One region of the Pseudalkalibacillus berkeleyi genome, then DNA from elsewhere that is predicted to be linked to it. Evidence: a T-box and tRNA genes for the amino acid it is inferred to sense, from the RefSeq annotation. Region 1 holds a T-box; the other regions hold tRNA genes.
The links. The T-box of region 1 lies ahead of metG (methionine--tRNA ligase). A T-box ahead of a tRNA ligase gene usually reads a tRNA of that ligase, here a tRNA-Met.
Positions count from the first base shown of each region.

Region 2: it encodes a tRNA-Met, which carries the amino acid that the T-box ahead of metG (methionine--tRNA ligase) is inferred to sense. The anticodon was not compared.
Region 3: it encodes a tRNA-Met, which carries the amino acid that the T-box ahead of metG (methionine--tRNA ligase) is inferred to sense. The anticodon was not compared.

Region 1 covers NZ_JAKIJS010000002.1:120,510-125,733, reverse strand. The annotation lists gene L2716_RS16100 (hypothetical protein) at 1-115, shown strand, start outside; gene L2716_RS16095 (DUF3796 domain-containing protein) at 99-386, opposite strand; gene L2716_RS16090 (helix-turn-helix transcriptional regulator) at 406-639, opposite strand; gene L2716_RS16085 (HAD-IIIA family hydrolase) at 737-1,105, opposite strand; gene metG (methionine--tRNA ligase) at 1,112-2,734, opposite strand; T-box leader at 2,785-3,062, opposite strand; gene L2716_RS16075 (hypothetical protein) at 3,146-3,391, opposite strand; gene L2716_RS16070 (carbon-nitrogen hydrolase family protein) at 3,463-4,245, opposite strand; gene L2716_RS16065 (DnaJ family domain-containing protein) at 4,256-4,627, opposite strand; gene L2716_RS16060 (pyridoxamine 5'-phosphate oxidase family protein) at 4,748-5,170, opposite strand.
Region 2 covers NZ_JAKIJS010000005.1:1,060-6,283, forward strand. The annotation lists gene L2716_RS17460 (trans-sulfuration enzyme family protein) at 1-759, shown strand, start outside; tRNA gene L2716_RS17465 (tRNA-Met) at 1,051-1,127, shown strand; tRNA gene L2716_RS17470 (tRNA-Asp) at 1,316-1,391, shown strand; gene ilvE (branched-chain-amino-acid transaminase) at 1,852-2,754, shown strand; gene ilvD (dihydroxy-acid dehydratase) at 2,772-4,439, shown strand; gene ilvB (acetolactate synthase large subunit) at 4,943-5,224, shown strand, end outside.
Region 3 covers NZ_JAKIJS010000006.1:33,739-38,962, reverse strand. The annotation lists gene spoIIE (stage II sporulation protein E) at 1-1,296, opposite strand, end outside; tRNA gene L2716_RS17960 (tRNA-Glu) at 1,767-1,841, opposite strand; tRNA gene L2716_RS17955 (tRNA-Met) at 2,069-2,145, opposite strand; gene L2716_RS17950 (S1 domain-containing RNA-binding protein) at 2,461-2,886, opposite strand; gene L2716_RS17945 (FtsB family cell division protein) at 2,960-3,343, opposite strand; gene yabQ (spore cortex biosynthesis protein YabQ) at 3,358-3,960, opposite strand; gene yabP (sporulation protein YabP) at 3,957-4,271, opposite strand; gene L2716_RS17930 (RNA-binding S4 domain-containing protein) at 4,544-4,804, opposite strand; gene L2716_RS17925 (HU family DNA-binding protein) at 4,805-5,077, opposite strand; gene yabN (bifunctional methyltransferase/pyrophosphohydrolase YabN) at 5,167-5,224, opposite strand, start outside.

The DNA.
Region 1 (5,224 bases):
AACGAAGAAAGACAAATTGAATCAGAACAAACATAAAGGCCGATTATCTGACCGGAATTTCGATCATGATAATGGCCTTTTAATTTTTCCTTTTCACCTTAGTATTGTTTTTTGAATCGATATATTAAGAAAGCGTGAACGGTCGCCAGTAGTCCATATACAATGCCCAATACTTCCATGAATTGTTCTAAAGATAATGTCATCATCGCTTCTACTATAACTATAGCAACAAAGCCAACAGTGACAAGGATATATGTATAGATACTTGCTTTCCCCATTATTTGTTGACCTCTTTCATCTTTCCCTTCTGTTGCTACAAAGCTGCCAACATAGAATATAGAGAAAGCTAACATAAATGTCGCAATTGTACTAAAGATTGAAATCATTTTTTACCCCCTGATAGATTTACGGATTCCCATCTTCTTGATCTTGATAATAAGTGAAGAGTTCTGTGATATCAGTGTCAAGAACACGAGCGAGTTCAAACGCTAAAATTAGTGATGGATTGTAACGGTTCGCTTCCAAAGAGGAAATGGTTTGTCTACTTACCCCAACCTTCTTGGCCAGGTCCCCCTGTGATAATTTCCGTTCAGCACGACAAACATGTAACCGATTTTCAAGACTGCCTTTCTTTTTCATTTTCACCCCTCATTTCTTAGCTTGAGATAATCGTAATATATTTTTATCAAATTGTCAAAAATATATTACATAAAATTCTGAGCCACCTTTATATACATTAAATAATACGGAGGATTTTGTTAATCTGTTTAACCTCTTGATCAACCATTCCAGTGTTCGGTTTCAAACAGTTGCATCCCTCGTCTCGTCGATGTGGACAGTAAAAGATATCTTTAATGTGTATACCATTTCGTTGTAGTACATCTATCATTTGTTTTGTAATACTCTCGTATCGCTCAAAAGTTATGAATCCTTCATTGATCAAATATTGATTGGTTATGATGATTATTTCATAACCTTTAGACTGAACTTCTTGGAGTGTTTCAATCGCACCATCCTTGAATTGAGGGTGGGAAACATGCGACCATTGTTCATCAGGATAATCCTCTATGATCGTTCCATCACGGTCAAAGAAAGCTACATTGATTTTGAATCACTCTCCTAACTTCGCTCGTTCTCCTTCAATTCTATGAATATCAATTCGGTCAAATAAAGGTTTTACCTCTTTAATTTGCTTTGGTTCTAACTCAATAAATGACCAATTTGGTTTGAATGCGAGCTGCTCCTGGATTTTTTCTGCGGAAAATGGCAGAAAGGGTGACAATAAGTTTCCGAGATTGGCGATAATTTGTGTACACGTATTGAGTGTAATAGCACATTGATCCGGTGCTTCATTCACCTGTTTCCATGGCTGCCGTTCGTCAAAATACTTATTGCTCGAACGGACCAAATCGAAAATCGCCTCAAGCGCATACTTGAACTCTCCTTTTTCAATTGCTTTTCCAGCTACTGTATATGTGTCTTTCACTTTTTGTATCGCAAATTCATCAGGTTTAGCTTCAGGGATGCAACTACCGTATGATTTCTCTACAAATTTCAGCGTCCGGTTCACAAAGTTACCATACGCCCCTAACAGCTCACTATTGTGGCTATATATAAATTCTCGCCAAGAAAAATCTGCGTCACGTTGTTCGGGCCCATTAATGGCTAGGTAATATCGAATAGAATCTGGATGATAATTTTCTAATAGATCGGGTACCCATACGGCCCAGTTTCGACTCGTTGAAAGCTTCTTTTTCTCAACAGTTAAATACTCACTAGATATGATATGATCCGGTAATTTAAGACCTCCGACACCTTTTAATATCGCTGGCCAAATAATCGAATGAAAAGGGATGTTGTCTTTCCCGTGAACATAATAAGATTTTGTGGAGTCATTCCAGTAATCTCGCCAATCTTTTTCATGTTCCTCTGCCCATTTCATACTAGCAGTTAAATATCCACTTACCGCTTCAATCCAAACGTATATTTTTTTACCTTCAAATCCTTCCATTGGCACTGGTACGCCTAATTCTATATCTCTAGTCGCTGCACGATCCCTCAGACCTTCTGTTAAATAGCGCTTAGTCATTTGAATTGCATTCGTCCGCCACTTTCCAGCATGATCAGCTTCTGCTAAGTATTCATTCAGTCCTGATTGGAAGTTTTTCAAGTTGAAGTAGTAATGCTCTGTTTCCTTGATCACTGGCGTGTTTCCACATAGTTTGCAAATAGGATCAATTAGATCAACTGGATCTAGGATTGTTGAACAGTTTTCACATTGATCGCCTCTTGAATGACTTCCACAGACAGGGCATACCCCTTCTACATAACGATCTGGTAGGAATTGTTCATCTGTCGAACAATAGCTTTGTTTAATTTTCTTCTTGTAACAATGCCCATTACCTACTAGTAATTTGAAAATATGTTGCACTTCTTTATGGTGGTCTGGATGATCCGTTCGAACATACTGATCATAAGTGAATCCTAGCCTGTCAAAGCTCTCCTTGAATTCTGTGTGATATCTGTCGGTAATGACCTTTGCTTCTACACCTTCATTTTTTGCTCTTAAGGCAATCGGAGTACCGTTGCAATCACTCCCTGAAACATATAGCACATCCTCACCTTTAAGCCGGTAATACCTCGCCAATATATCTCCTGGCAATAAACTAGCTAAATGACCTAAATGCAATGACCCGTTCGCATAAGGCCATGCACCTCCGATAAAAACACTCATGTGAATGCCTCCTTTTGTAAAATAAAAAAATCCCCGCCCTAAGACAATTGTCTAAGGACGAGGATTGGTTATCTCGTGGTACCACCTTACTTTACTGAACGTTCACACGGTCAGCCTCATGAAGTACGGAGTGAATGATAATCACACTCTTATACTCTGACATTTTTAACGGATGCCAACTCCCGTCACACCTTACTAGTGCCAATAAACACGTTCAAAGTGAAGTTCAGAGGCCATTTTCAATCCAAAGATATCCGCTTCTTTTCAGCATATCGAAGCTCTCTAGTAGAATGTCTTATAGATCTACTTTCCTCATCATTACTTGGTTATATGATTTATGATAGTATTACAGATTTTGGAACAAATGTAAACATACTAAATAAAAAACCTCCCATAATAGGAGGTGATTTGTTAGGACATACATTTTTGACATGGTTTTTCATTAAATGTTGATTGTGTAGAATTCCAAAATTGGACCCAATAGTAGCTGCTATTCTTTCCGTTGTTCGTGATGACTTTCTGCATAAAGCTTTCTTCTTTAATCCAAGCACACTGGACAGAGTGAATTTTATTGTGATTATGTCCCAATACAATGAAGTACCCAGTTCCTTGTCGCTTGATGTGTTGAAAATCATTTAAGTGTTTGACAAGCCTCATTCTCGTCACCACCTAACAAAGGATTTGCAAGCTAATACTACTATTCCCTATTCATGTCGAAATCCCTTTATTTATCTTGTAATATCGCTCTTAATTTTGACAACATCCGTCCTACTCTGGTCTAAATACCAATTGGATACCGATGACAAATCAATTTGTACGCGTTTCAATGCGACCTTATCAGAAATTATTTCTTCTAATACATCTCCTTTTGGAGAGACCACTATAGAAGGACAGCCTTGATTAAGGTCAGCAACGTTAGAGCCTAGGATGAATCGTTGGTTTTCTGCAGCCCTACTGATCAAATGACTTTTCCAAACTGGTAAACTGTCAACTGAAATGACATTTGTAAGATAAGCGATGAATTGTGCGCCTTCCATACTCAGGAACTTCCACTGCTCAGGAAACCGGATTTCCCTACATAGTTGTATGCCAAAACGTACTACCCCTTGATTAGTCTCCATGTTAAAGATAGGCAGTTGAGAGCCCGCCGTGAATGCGTTTCTTTCGTGAGTTGCTAGGTTTACTTTACGATAAACCTCCATATTTCCATCCGGGGACAAATAAATACCTGCATTAATCCACTTTTCATTTTCACGTAAACTACTGCCAAATATGAGATGGACTTTCCTCATTTTCACTTGTTCAGTAAGGTGATCAAGTGAATCTTGTAGTTGATTGACATCGATTTGGTCTAGAAATCGAAGGTCATGGTCATACCCTGATAAAGCCGCCTCTGGCAAAATGAGCAGCTCTCCTTCTTCAATCTGTCCCATCATATTAAGGATATGAGAAAGGTTCGCTTTCATGTCTAATTGTATTGGCATTTGCCCTATATTCACATTTAAAATCATTTCAATCTCCTCAGTACAATTTCCGATATATTTTATTCTCATAAGATTTGAATGCTGAGCTTTGGTTGATTTTACGTTTTTCCATCAAATGATTGAATCGGATGACTTTTTCATTCAGTCTTTTATTCAGCTCTGACCGCTCGTGTTCATCTTTACAATAGGCAATCAGTTCTTCAAGTGTGACGATGTCTTTTTTCAACTGGACTTCTGGTGGAACAAATCCGGAATTTTTAAGGATTTTGTACCCGATGCGTAGTTCATCTGGCACACCTGCTAAATCATCTTTTGGTAACGGCTTCCCTTTTCCAGGTAAGTTATCAAACTCTCCCCTACGTAAAGCTGCGCGGATTTTCTCTTCCGCCATACCTGCAGAAAAATCCATCCCATCACCTCATTTTAATTGTTACTATAATTTTACCAGAAAATGACTGTCTCTAATGTGACAAAATACGAAAACCACTTCCAAGTGAAAGTGGTTTAATACTGTATAAATTTAGTGATTCTATACTTTTAAAACTTGTGGTGTTTTTGAATCGCTGTTCATCAATCTGTATAGAGTCGGCTTGATTTCAAGTACAATATAATTAGGATCGTTAGGTCCATCAAACCATTTCTCCATATTCTTTGACCAAAGTTTATCTTTTAGATCTTGATCACTTTTAATAGTAGCTGTACCTTCTACTTCAACAAAGGCATCTTTTAAGCCATCCCCATTGTATCCGAGTAGGATATGTACATTTGGATTTTCTTCGATTTCTTCTGTTTTATGCGTGTCTTTATCAGTTGGTGTATAAAGCGTTAAATCGTCATGATGATAGGTCATATAACGTGAGTGCGGTTTGTTGTTCTTAACTGTAGCAAGTGTGCCGAATTTACTTTTATCTAACACATTCAGAATTTTATCTTTAAGATCTTTCTCTGCCATGAAATTTCAGCTCCTTTTTAACTAACCTGTATAGTAATATACCTATAAGAGGCT
Region 2 (5,224 bases), on a different contig from region 1:
GAAGTTTCGTTTGTCTCTTTTGAATCAAAAGACAGTATTCGTTCTGCAATAAAAGACAATACAGTCTTGCTGTATTCTGAATCAATAACAAATCCTTTTTTACGAGTGGAAAACTTATCTACGATTGTGGCGTTAGGTAAAGAATATAATATTAAGACGATGATTGATAATACATTTGCAACACCGTATCTCATGCAGCCATATTTAGATGGAATCAATATTGTGGCGCATAGTGCGACAAAGTATATAGGCGGACACTCGGATATCACAGCAGGGGTTATTGTTGGTGATCAAGTCTTGATCGAAAAAGCGAAGAAGAAGGTCATGAATTTAGGCAGCAACTTGAGCCCATTTGAAGCTTGGTTAACGTGTAGAGGACTGAAAACTTTGAGTGTACGGATGGAAAAACATATTCAAAATGCTCAGAGGTTGGCTAGCTATTTATCAGAGCATGAGGGAATCAAAAAAGTGTATTATCCTGAGCACGCTTCAGAAAAAGGGAATGGTGCAATTGTATCCATTCTGTTAGGTGAAGACATTAATCCAAATACTTTTAGCGAGAAGTTAGATTGGATCGGTGTGGTTCCAACACTAGCTGGTGTCGAGACGACAATTTCTTATCCTATTGGTACATCTCATCGTGCGTTACCCAAATCTGAACAAGAACGGATGGGGATTACGAAGAGTTTAATCCGAATTTCAGTAGGAATTGAGGATTATAAAGATATAGAAGAAGCGTTTCAAGTAGCATTATCATAGAGCAGAGTGCTGCCATTTTGGTAGCACTTTCCTGTATTAGAAAAAGAATATAAGAAAACACTTGCATGTCCTATATCAACATGGTATATTAGTAATTGTCCGATTGAAACAGGACAAAACATAACGGACAGCAACAACGTCCAATTATTATCGGCGCGGGGTGGAGCAAGGAGCATAAGCTTCTAGTGAAATCACGTCGACTTGTCCTGACGCAACTAGCTTCGATAGCATGAACTAGTAGAGGAAAGGACGACAAACGGAATAAACATCATCCGTACACTTTATTATCGGCGCGGGGTGGAGCAGTCTGGTAGCTCGTCGGGCTCATAACCCGAAGGTCATAGGTTCAAATCCTATCCCCGCAACCAATTTAAAACTTACTACGTCGACTTACATCGTAGCTAGTTTTAGACTGTAGTACCTTTAGGTGCAACCAATTTAAGTTCATTGCACGACGTTGAAATGACAGCTTGCTCAATGAACATCTGGAGTACCCGAAGGGGTGCAACCAATTTAAAACTTACTACGTCGATTAAACTTACATAATACATACTTTGGACCCGTGGTGTAGGGGTTAACATGCCTGCCTGTCACGCAGGAGATCGCCGGTTCGAATCCGGTCGGGTCCGCCATTTTACATGAAACATAGGTTTCGTGTTTTTTTGTGTTTAAAAAGGTTAATTGCATGCTTATTCGACGGTAAGGCTCACCTTCACCCAGTTTTACATAATGTCAAAATATATCGAAAAGACCCTTCATTTGGGTCTTTTTTTCTATCTATGATCTCCTCCAAATGAATCATAAAAAGCGATCACTCCAATTCCTCCATGCTAGTCATTTTCCTTTTGTCATTTCATCTCATTTTGCACCTAAAACAGGACTTTCAAAAAAATTTTAATAGGGTTAAAACATTGTAGGCAATATCATGTAAGCGTTTACGAATAAACAGAGAAGTCAAAATTGTCAAAAAATAAGGTTGACTGTTTCAAAAAACGGGAGTAACATAGTCCGCAACTTAAAAATTTGACGGTTTTAAACACCTGTCATTGACCAATTATAGACCATTATTTCTTGATGAAGGGAGCGATCGACATGAGCGAACAATGGATTTACCTTAACGGCCGCTATGTAAATAAAAATGAGGCGGTTGTATCTGTGTATGATCATGGATTTCTATACGGAGATGGGGTGTTCGAAGGGATTAGAATGTATGACGGCAATGTATTCCGCTTGCAAGAACATGTTGATCGCTTATACGATTCTGCGAAATCAATCATGCTAGAGATTCCGTATAGTAAAGATGAACTAACGGAAATTGTTGCTGAAACTTTGAGGCGGAATGAACTTGATGATGCTTACGTCCGTGTCGTCGTATCGAGAGGCGTTGGAAACCTTGGATTAGATCCAACTCATTGTAAAGAACCCCAAGTCATCGTGATTGCAGAACAACTCGCACTGTTTCCTGAACAGCTTTATGAAACGGGTGTGGAAATTGCAACGGTCGCAAGTCGAAGGAACAGAGCGGATGTATTATCTCCGAAAGTGAAATCATTGAACTACTTGAATAATATTTTAGTGAAAATTGAAGCCAACTTAGCGGGCGTTAGTGAAGCGTTGATGCTAAATGACCAAGGCTATGTGGCGGAAGGATCTGCTGACAACGTGTTTATTATCAAAGGTGGCGTCATTAAAACTCCACCAGGATATGTTGGGGCACTTGAAGGTGTTACTCGGAATGCAATTATGGAAATTGCACAGTTACGAGGCTTTGAAATGCGTGAAGAAGTATTTACAAGACATGATGTTTTTACGGCAGATGAAGTTTTCTTAACAGGAACGGCCGCTGAAGTCATTGGTGTCGTGAAAGTGGATGGTCGTCAAATCGGTGATGGCAGTCCAGGAAAAATTACGAAGCAGCTATTAGAATCATTCAGACAAACGGTAACGGAAGATGGACACAAAATCTATACTCGAAAAGAAGTTCAAGCAGGGTAAATAGTTGGGGTGATGAGATGCGTAGTGACATGATCAAAGTAGGAATTGACCGTGCACCCCATCGGAGTTTACTGCGAGCGACGGGTGTAAAGACGAAAGATATTGAAAAGCCATTTATCGGTGTATGTAACTCATATATCGATATTATTCCGGGTCATATGCACTTAAATAAGTTTGCAGAAGTTGTAAAAGAAGCGATTCGAGAAGCTGGTGGCATTCCATTTGAGTTCAACACGATCGGTGTCGATGATGGCATTGCCATGGGTCACATCGGCATGAGGTACTCTCTACCCAGCAGGGAAGTCATTGCGGATGCAGCAGAAACGGTCATCAATGCACACTGGTTTGATGGGGTCTTCTTCATACCGAATTGTGACAAAATCACACCAGGTATGCTAATGGCAGCAGCAAGAACGAATGTCCCGAGTGTATTTGTTTCCGGTGGTCCTATGGAAGGCGGTAAATCAAAAGACGGTGCACCTTTATCACTCGTATCCGTATTTGAGGGTGTAGGCAAACACCAATCAGGAACGATGAGCTCAGAGGAACTTCTTGATATCGAGCAAAATGCTTGTCCAACATGTGGTTCATGCTCTGGTATGTTTACAGCAAATTCGATGAATTCGCTTATGGAAATGGTTGGACTAGCTTTACCAGGTAACGGAACGATTGTCGCGACTTCCCAAAAGCGTCATGAGCTGATTCGACAAGCTGCACACAACCTCGTCGATATGATTAAGAAGGATATCAAGCCAAGGGACATCGTGACGAAGGATGCCATTGATGATGCATTTGCTCTAGATATGGCGATGGGTGGCTCAACGAACACTGTTCTTCATACGCTTGCAATTGCGAACGAGGCAGAGATTGACTACGATTTTAACCGAATCAATGAAATTGCTGAAAGGACGCCTTACTTAGCTAAAATTAGTCCAGCGTCAGATTACACGATGGATGATGTTGAGAAAGCTGGTGGCATTAGTGCAATTATCAATGAGCTTTGTCAAATTGATGGATTGATTAACAAAGATCGGATCACCGTCTCAGGGACGTCCCTGGCTGATCGGGTAAAGGACTATCCAATTAAAAATGAACAAGTGATCCGGAAGAAGGACAATCCGTATAGTAAGGTTGGTGGATTATCGGTGTTGAATGGCAACATCGCACCGGACGGCGGTGTCATTAAAGTTGGTGCAGTGGATCCTTCGATCAAAACGTTCATGGGAAGAGCGATATGCTTTGACACCCAGGATGAAGCCCAACAAGGTATTGATGATGGCACTGTACAAAAAGGAGATGTCGTTGTCATCCGATATGAAGGCCCGAAAGGTGGACCTGGGATGCCAGAAATGCTCGCGCCAACCGCAGCGATTGCAGGTCGTGGATTAGATAAAGACGTCGCCCTCATTACGGATGGACGTTTTTCGGGGGCATCACGAGGAATATCCGTCGGACACATTTCACCAGAAGCAGCTGAAGGTGGACCGATCGCTTTAGTTGAAAATGGAGATTCAATTTTTATTGACCTAGAAAATAGAACGATTAACCTGATGGTTTCAGAAGAAGAATTAACCGAGCGGAGACAAAAGTTTGTTCAGCCTGAACCGAAAATTAAGAAAGGCTATCTCGCTCGATATGCAAAGCTAGTTACATCAGCAAGTACAGGTGGCATTTTAAAAGTTTGATAAGGATAAAACGTTGACGAGGGAAAAGTGGATGGAAGACGTATTTACAGAGAGCCGGTCATGCTGGAAGCCGGTAATACATCCATTCGTGACATCTCCTCTGAGTACCACATTGAACGCTTGTTGCTAGTAAATGAGGTCAGGTGATTCTTTTAGAAACACCTGTTATCAAAAAAGTGTAGTCTTGAGATTTTGCTGGACTCGCCGAGATAGTGTCTGTGAAGATGCTATGAACAAAGGTGGTACCATGAAAAGGAATTGAGCCTTTTCATCCTTTACGAAACGAAACCGTGTCGTAGTGGGTGGAAAGGCTTTTTGTATTGTTTTAAAGCTTTCAAAAGTAAAGTTGATGGAAGGCCGACGATGTAATGTCTAGTTCCAGCGCACAGTCTCTCGGATCACTTCAGACCTCTTGCGGCGGCGACAGGCTCCTCAAAGGTCTTCCAGTGACCTTCGTGACTACCATTGCGCTTACACTTTTCGAATAAAGGGAGGAGATCAAAATGAAGGCTAATGTGAAGGCAGAACCTCAAGAGCAGCGGTTAACTGGTGCCGAGACTCTTATTCATGCCTTGAAGCAAGAAGATGTTGATGTCGTTTTCGGTTACCCGGGAGGAGCAGTACTCCCGATTTATGACGCACTGTACCGTAATCCGATCAAGCACGTACTGGCAAGACATGAACAAGGCGCGATCCATTCTGCTGAAGGGTACGCAAGAATTTCTGGAAAGCCAGGGGTTGTTATTGCCACATCGGGACCAGGGGCTACTAATCTTGTGACAGGG
Region 3 (5,224 bases), on a different contig from region 1:
CGGTGTCGTTTCGGTCATAATATTTGCCATGTAACCATACGTCTCTTCAAAGTTATTCACCCAACAATGTCGTTTCTTGAAGCAGTTTTGACATGTTTTTTCAGTGATATTACTCAAAAACATATCTAACTCTCGTTTCCCTTCTTCCTCCAACATCGTTGTAGCACTCGTATTTAAGAAACTATTCGATAAGGTTTGGAACAAATGAGAGAATTGCTCTACGCGGTTTGCTGTAACGTCCCTCACCTTGCGTAAATACTGTTGTTGTTCTTGGTTATATTCTTTCGTCCCGGGTATGTAGCGAGAGATTTTTGAAATAGCTTTGTTCGGCGTTAGAAGAAAGAGACCGACCGCTACGCAGGATTCGAGAAAACTATTGAAAAGCATGCCTGATTCATTGCCATAGAGTCCAATTAACATCGTTCCTATAAAGAGACCGACACCAACCCCCAATTTCTTCCCTTCTTTTAGGAGACCACCTAACAACCCCGAAAATGCGAGTAAACTCATTTGATAGAGACTCGCAATATTAGCAAGACCTAATATAAGACCTGTTACTACCCCTACTGTTGCGCCAATCGCAGTTCCACCGACAATAGCGAAGATTAACACGAGATAGCGTGACAAAATATGTTCAAGTGATAAATCGTATACTTGCCAACCGATCGTGCCTGTCATAACCGATGCGAGCAGGATAATAAAACATACAATCTCTTCATTTTTTAAGGAGTGTTGAATTTTCTTTATAGAAAGGAGAGGGATGCTTTGTAAGAAGATCAGCGTGAGTATACCGCTTAATCCCGCTTCTATTGCAACCATTAACATTGTCCCTGTAGTAATTGACTCTGAGGCAAAAGTTAGCAAACTCATCCGAGTTATGAAGCTTGCCGCTACAACCGTATACGGTAGGATTTTGAAACTTTGTTTTACTAGATTAGTAGTAATGGCATTTATAACGAAGAAGACGGCTAGGCCAACGGAGATGAACAACCCGGTTTTATCAAAGGTTGTTAATGCACCTGCTAACAATGCGATCGCTGCCACTCCTGCTCGCTCACGCTTTAATAATAAGACTGCACCAAAGAATGGAATGGCAAATGGAGATAATTCGGTAAGTATAAAGGCTCGTCCAAGTAAGAAGCCTGTACAAAATAACACTAAACTCCAATGCATGAGAACGCGCTGGACTCTCATGATTGCTTCTCTTGTATGCATGGAAATATTGTTTTTCAACCTTTCAACAAGAACAAACTTTCTCAGTATTTGGTTGCTATGGGCTCCAACCTTTTGCATCATTCCCCGCACCACCCGTTAATAGATTTGTGTTGTCTATTTAACCACATACCATTTTCATATTTTGTCAAAAGGTAAGGCGGAGGGAAAAAAACTTCTCGACGCGTTACGATGCCGAGCGTCAATATGATTCAATTTTTTAAATATCAAATAGGGATAGATACTTTGCCCTTATCCTTAGGGACGTCTATACGCACCCATTATTTGTAAGAGGTGAATTAGAAATGAGAATTATGGCGAAGGGACTACAGGATGGAAGAAAGTTTATATGATTCTACATAAATGGAGTCATATGTCGATGGGTTGACGCCTGCTCTGTAATATTTTCACCACTTATTTTGAGCATCACTAGAATATATGTTGGGATTAGGCATTTTGTATCTTCTTTCTATTAAAAACAAGAAGACTCTCAACCATTTTTCAGCACAAAAAAACTGTCCCTTACATGAAGGACAGTTACTCATTATATGTATTGGTGACCCCTACGGGATTCGAACCCGTGTTACCGCCGTGAAAGGGCGGTGTCTTAACCACTTGACCAAGGGGCCTAATTTATATTTATGATATAAGTAGAAATTCGACGTTTATCATTCGTTGCTCTTTTTAAAATCTTAAATTATAAGTTAAAAAGTAGACGAATCAGAAACTAGAAGTTCAAGGCACGATAAATTTGAGGATCGGAATGTATGTCGTTTATACATGAGAACCGGAAAATCAGAGTAACGTAGAAATTCGACGTTTATCATTCGTTGCTCTTTTTAAAATCCTATAAAAATGGTAGCGGCGGAGGGGATCGAACCCCCGACCTCACGGGTATGAACCGTACGCTCTAGCCAGCTGAGCTACACCGCCATAAACAATATGTTTTAAAGACACAACAAGAATAATACAAGATAATCAAAACCTAGTCAATAGTTTTTTTGGATTTGTTGGTGGCAAATAAAGAAAACTTGGCAAAGCCAAGCCTTGGCGTAGGGTGAGCCTTAGTTGCGCTTATACTTAATACAGGAATTTTCAATTACGTCGAGTAAATCTGAATCTGAAAAATTATATACCTTCTTAACGCATAAAAAAAGACTAACATCGCTGTCAGTCCTTCTTCTATTTTTGCTTGCATATTCCGATTAGAGCTGATTTTACTACAATCGGTAAGCAGCAGATGATGAATTACCCTCGGCGTGCACCGCGTCCTCCACGTTTTGATTCGGTTTGCCTTTTTATAGTGGATAAGCGATCTTCACTATCCTTCAAGAAACGATTCAACTTATCTTCAAATGAAACGACTTCATTTTGCTGTCTTCTAGGTTTGCCTCCCTTTCCACGAGGGCGGTCTGGCCTGCGATTCTGTCTTGGTGGTTGGTCTTTCGCTTTCTTGATTGAAAGTCCAATTTTGCCATCATTATCAACATTGATGACCTTTACCTCAACTTCATCTCCGACAGTTAGGTGTTCGTTAATGTCCTTGACATAATTATCGGCAACCTCACTAATGTGGACTAAACCGGTGATACCATCTGGCAGCTCGACAAATGCTCCAAAATGGGTAATGCCTGTTACTTTTCCCTTCAATTTGCTGCCTACTTCAATTGTCATTGTAAAAATTGCTCCTCCTTAAAAAGATGAATAAATCAAATTTACTTTATTATACATGCCCCAAAATATATGGTCAACGAGACTCCTCTTTCTTTTTAGGAAGTTTGAAGATCGTTTCCCCAGGTTTGGACATATTATAATCTCTTCTTGCTACCTCACCAATATAATCTGGGTCTTGTAGTTTATTCACTTCTTCGCTTAGTTGTGATTTTTCTTGTTTAACTTCTTCTAGACGCTTTTCTACTTTTTGTCGTTCTTCCTTCTTTTCTGCAATGACAGTAGATTGTGAGGTAAGTGTGGAAATCATGACGGTAAACATGATGACAACCAGTACACCGAAAACCACTAAACGCCTGTAAAGCCCTTTCTTTCTACGATGTGCACGTTCCTGTTTTTTTCGTTCCTGATTCATGATGTTTTCGTTTAACGCTGTTACCTTGTCATTTCGTTGGACCATCTTGAGCCCCCTTTTTACCTTTTGAATTTCCCTATCCAGTCTTTCACTTTATTCGTTGGCTTCTTCCATATTCCTGCTTTTCCCTTTAGTTTTGTTAGCATTTTCGCTTGAATCCTTTTCAAAACTTTTTGAAGAAGGAAAACACCGATGATTTTAAAGGGGAAGAGAAGAATACCTAAAATGAATAGAAGGACAGATGATAGCAGTCTACCTATCATTTTACTCAAGGTAAGAAGGAGATTCAATATGACTTTTATGGGATGGATGACAAAAGTGGAAACTAATTTCTTAATCATTCTTGTCACCCCTACGAAAAATGTAATCAAGTACTCCAATAATTTTTTGTAGCCTCTTTGCAATAAACTTTGATAACAGGCAAATCCACAAAGTAATGCTAGAAAAATAATGACGCGTACTTCACCGTGATTCACTTGTAGTAATACATAGAAAATGAGAAGAGCTTGTAAGACCCAGAAGACGATATCATTTACAAACCTTAACCAGTTCCACTTCTTGTCCCTAGGCTGGAATCTGTGATACGTGTCAAGGGCTGCTCCAATCCAAATCCCACTTCCGATCATCGCCAGGATCGTATAGAATTGGACGGTCAAGCTCATTTGAACAGCTTGCTAAAAAAACCTTTAGCTTTTTCCCCTTGTTGCTGATCTAAATAAACAAGGTCGTACACCTTTCCCTCAATTGAAACTAATCCTTGTTCTAGGTTTAGGTTCTTCATCTTTAAGTTGTAGCCTCTAACTGCGAGGAATCCCATTGAGGTTTCCAGCAAAAATTCCTCATTATCAAAGCTTTCTACTTGCTTCACACCTGTTATATCAAGTGCTTTCCTACCTCTCATCTTGACATCATGATCCGGTGCTGTTTCAGGTTTATTGTAATTGGAACCATTATAATCGTAGTACGAATCCATGTGCTCCCCTCCAAACATAGTTTGTACAAATGTATGAGCACACAGGATTAAATAGAACAAGCTTTAATTGTCGGTATCCAATGACATCCGAGCTACCTTGGCGATTCCTCTTTTCTAACAAACCAAAAAAGATTGACCTCCAGCTGTTCGGTCGCCACTACCACACCATTTTTGCAAAATGATAAAGTAATGAAGACCGACATTTCTGTAAGTCAATCTTTCTTTTAAATTAACCCCGTTTTATTCGAGAATGTCTTACTCGCTCCACGCAGTTACTCGTTAACACGTTCCTCACTAACGAGTGAATACATAGATGCTGCATCCTCTTTCTTGGTTGTCTCTTTTAAATCTTCCACTTTGACCGTAACAATCTTTTGTCCAAACCGGATTTTCAGTTCATCTCCCGGTTGGATAACTGAGGACGCTTTACCAGCGTTCCCGTTTATTAAGATTCTCCCTTGATCCGATATCTCTTTCGCTACGGTGCGTCGTTTAATCAAGCGAGAAACTTTCAAAAATTTATCGAGACGCATTTACTTTACAGCGTCTTTCAACTTGTTTCCGGCACGGAATGCAGGAACAGTTGATGCTGGAATGTCGATAGACTCACCAGTTTGTGGGTTACGGCCCGTACGGCTTGAGCGTTCACGAGTTTCAAAAGTTCCAAATCCAACAAATTGTACTTTGTCGCCTTCTTTTAGTGCATCTGTAATTTCAGTAAGCAATCCGTTCACAACTGCTTCTACGTCTTTTTTCGTTAGACCTTCTTTTTCAGAAATATTGTTGATTAGATCATTTTTATTCATTGTATGTACCTCCTATTATTCTTACCTTGTTTGATAGACAGATTCGCACATGAAGCAACATCTCTGTCCATTCCACAGAATAAAATTCTCTATTCTCCTAGAGAATCCTTCTTTTTTGACATATTTTTTGCTTGTTCCCACAAAACG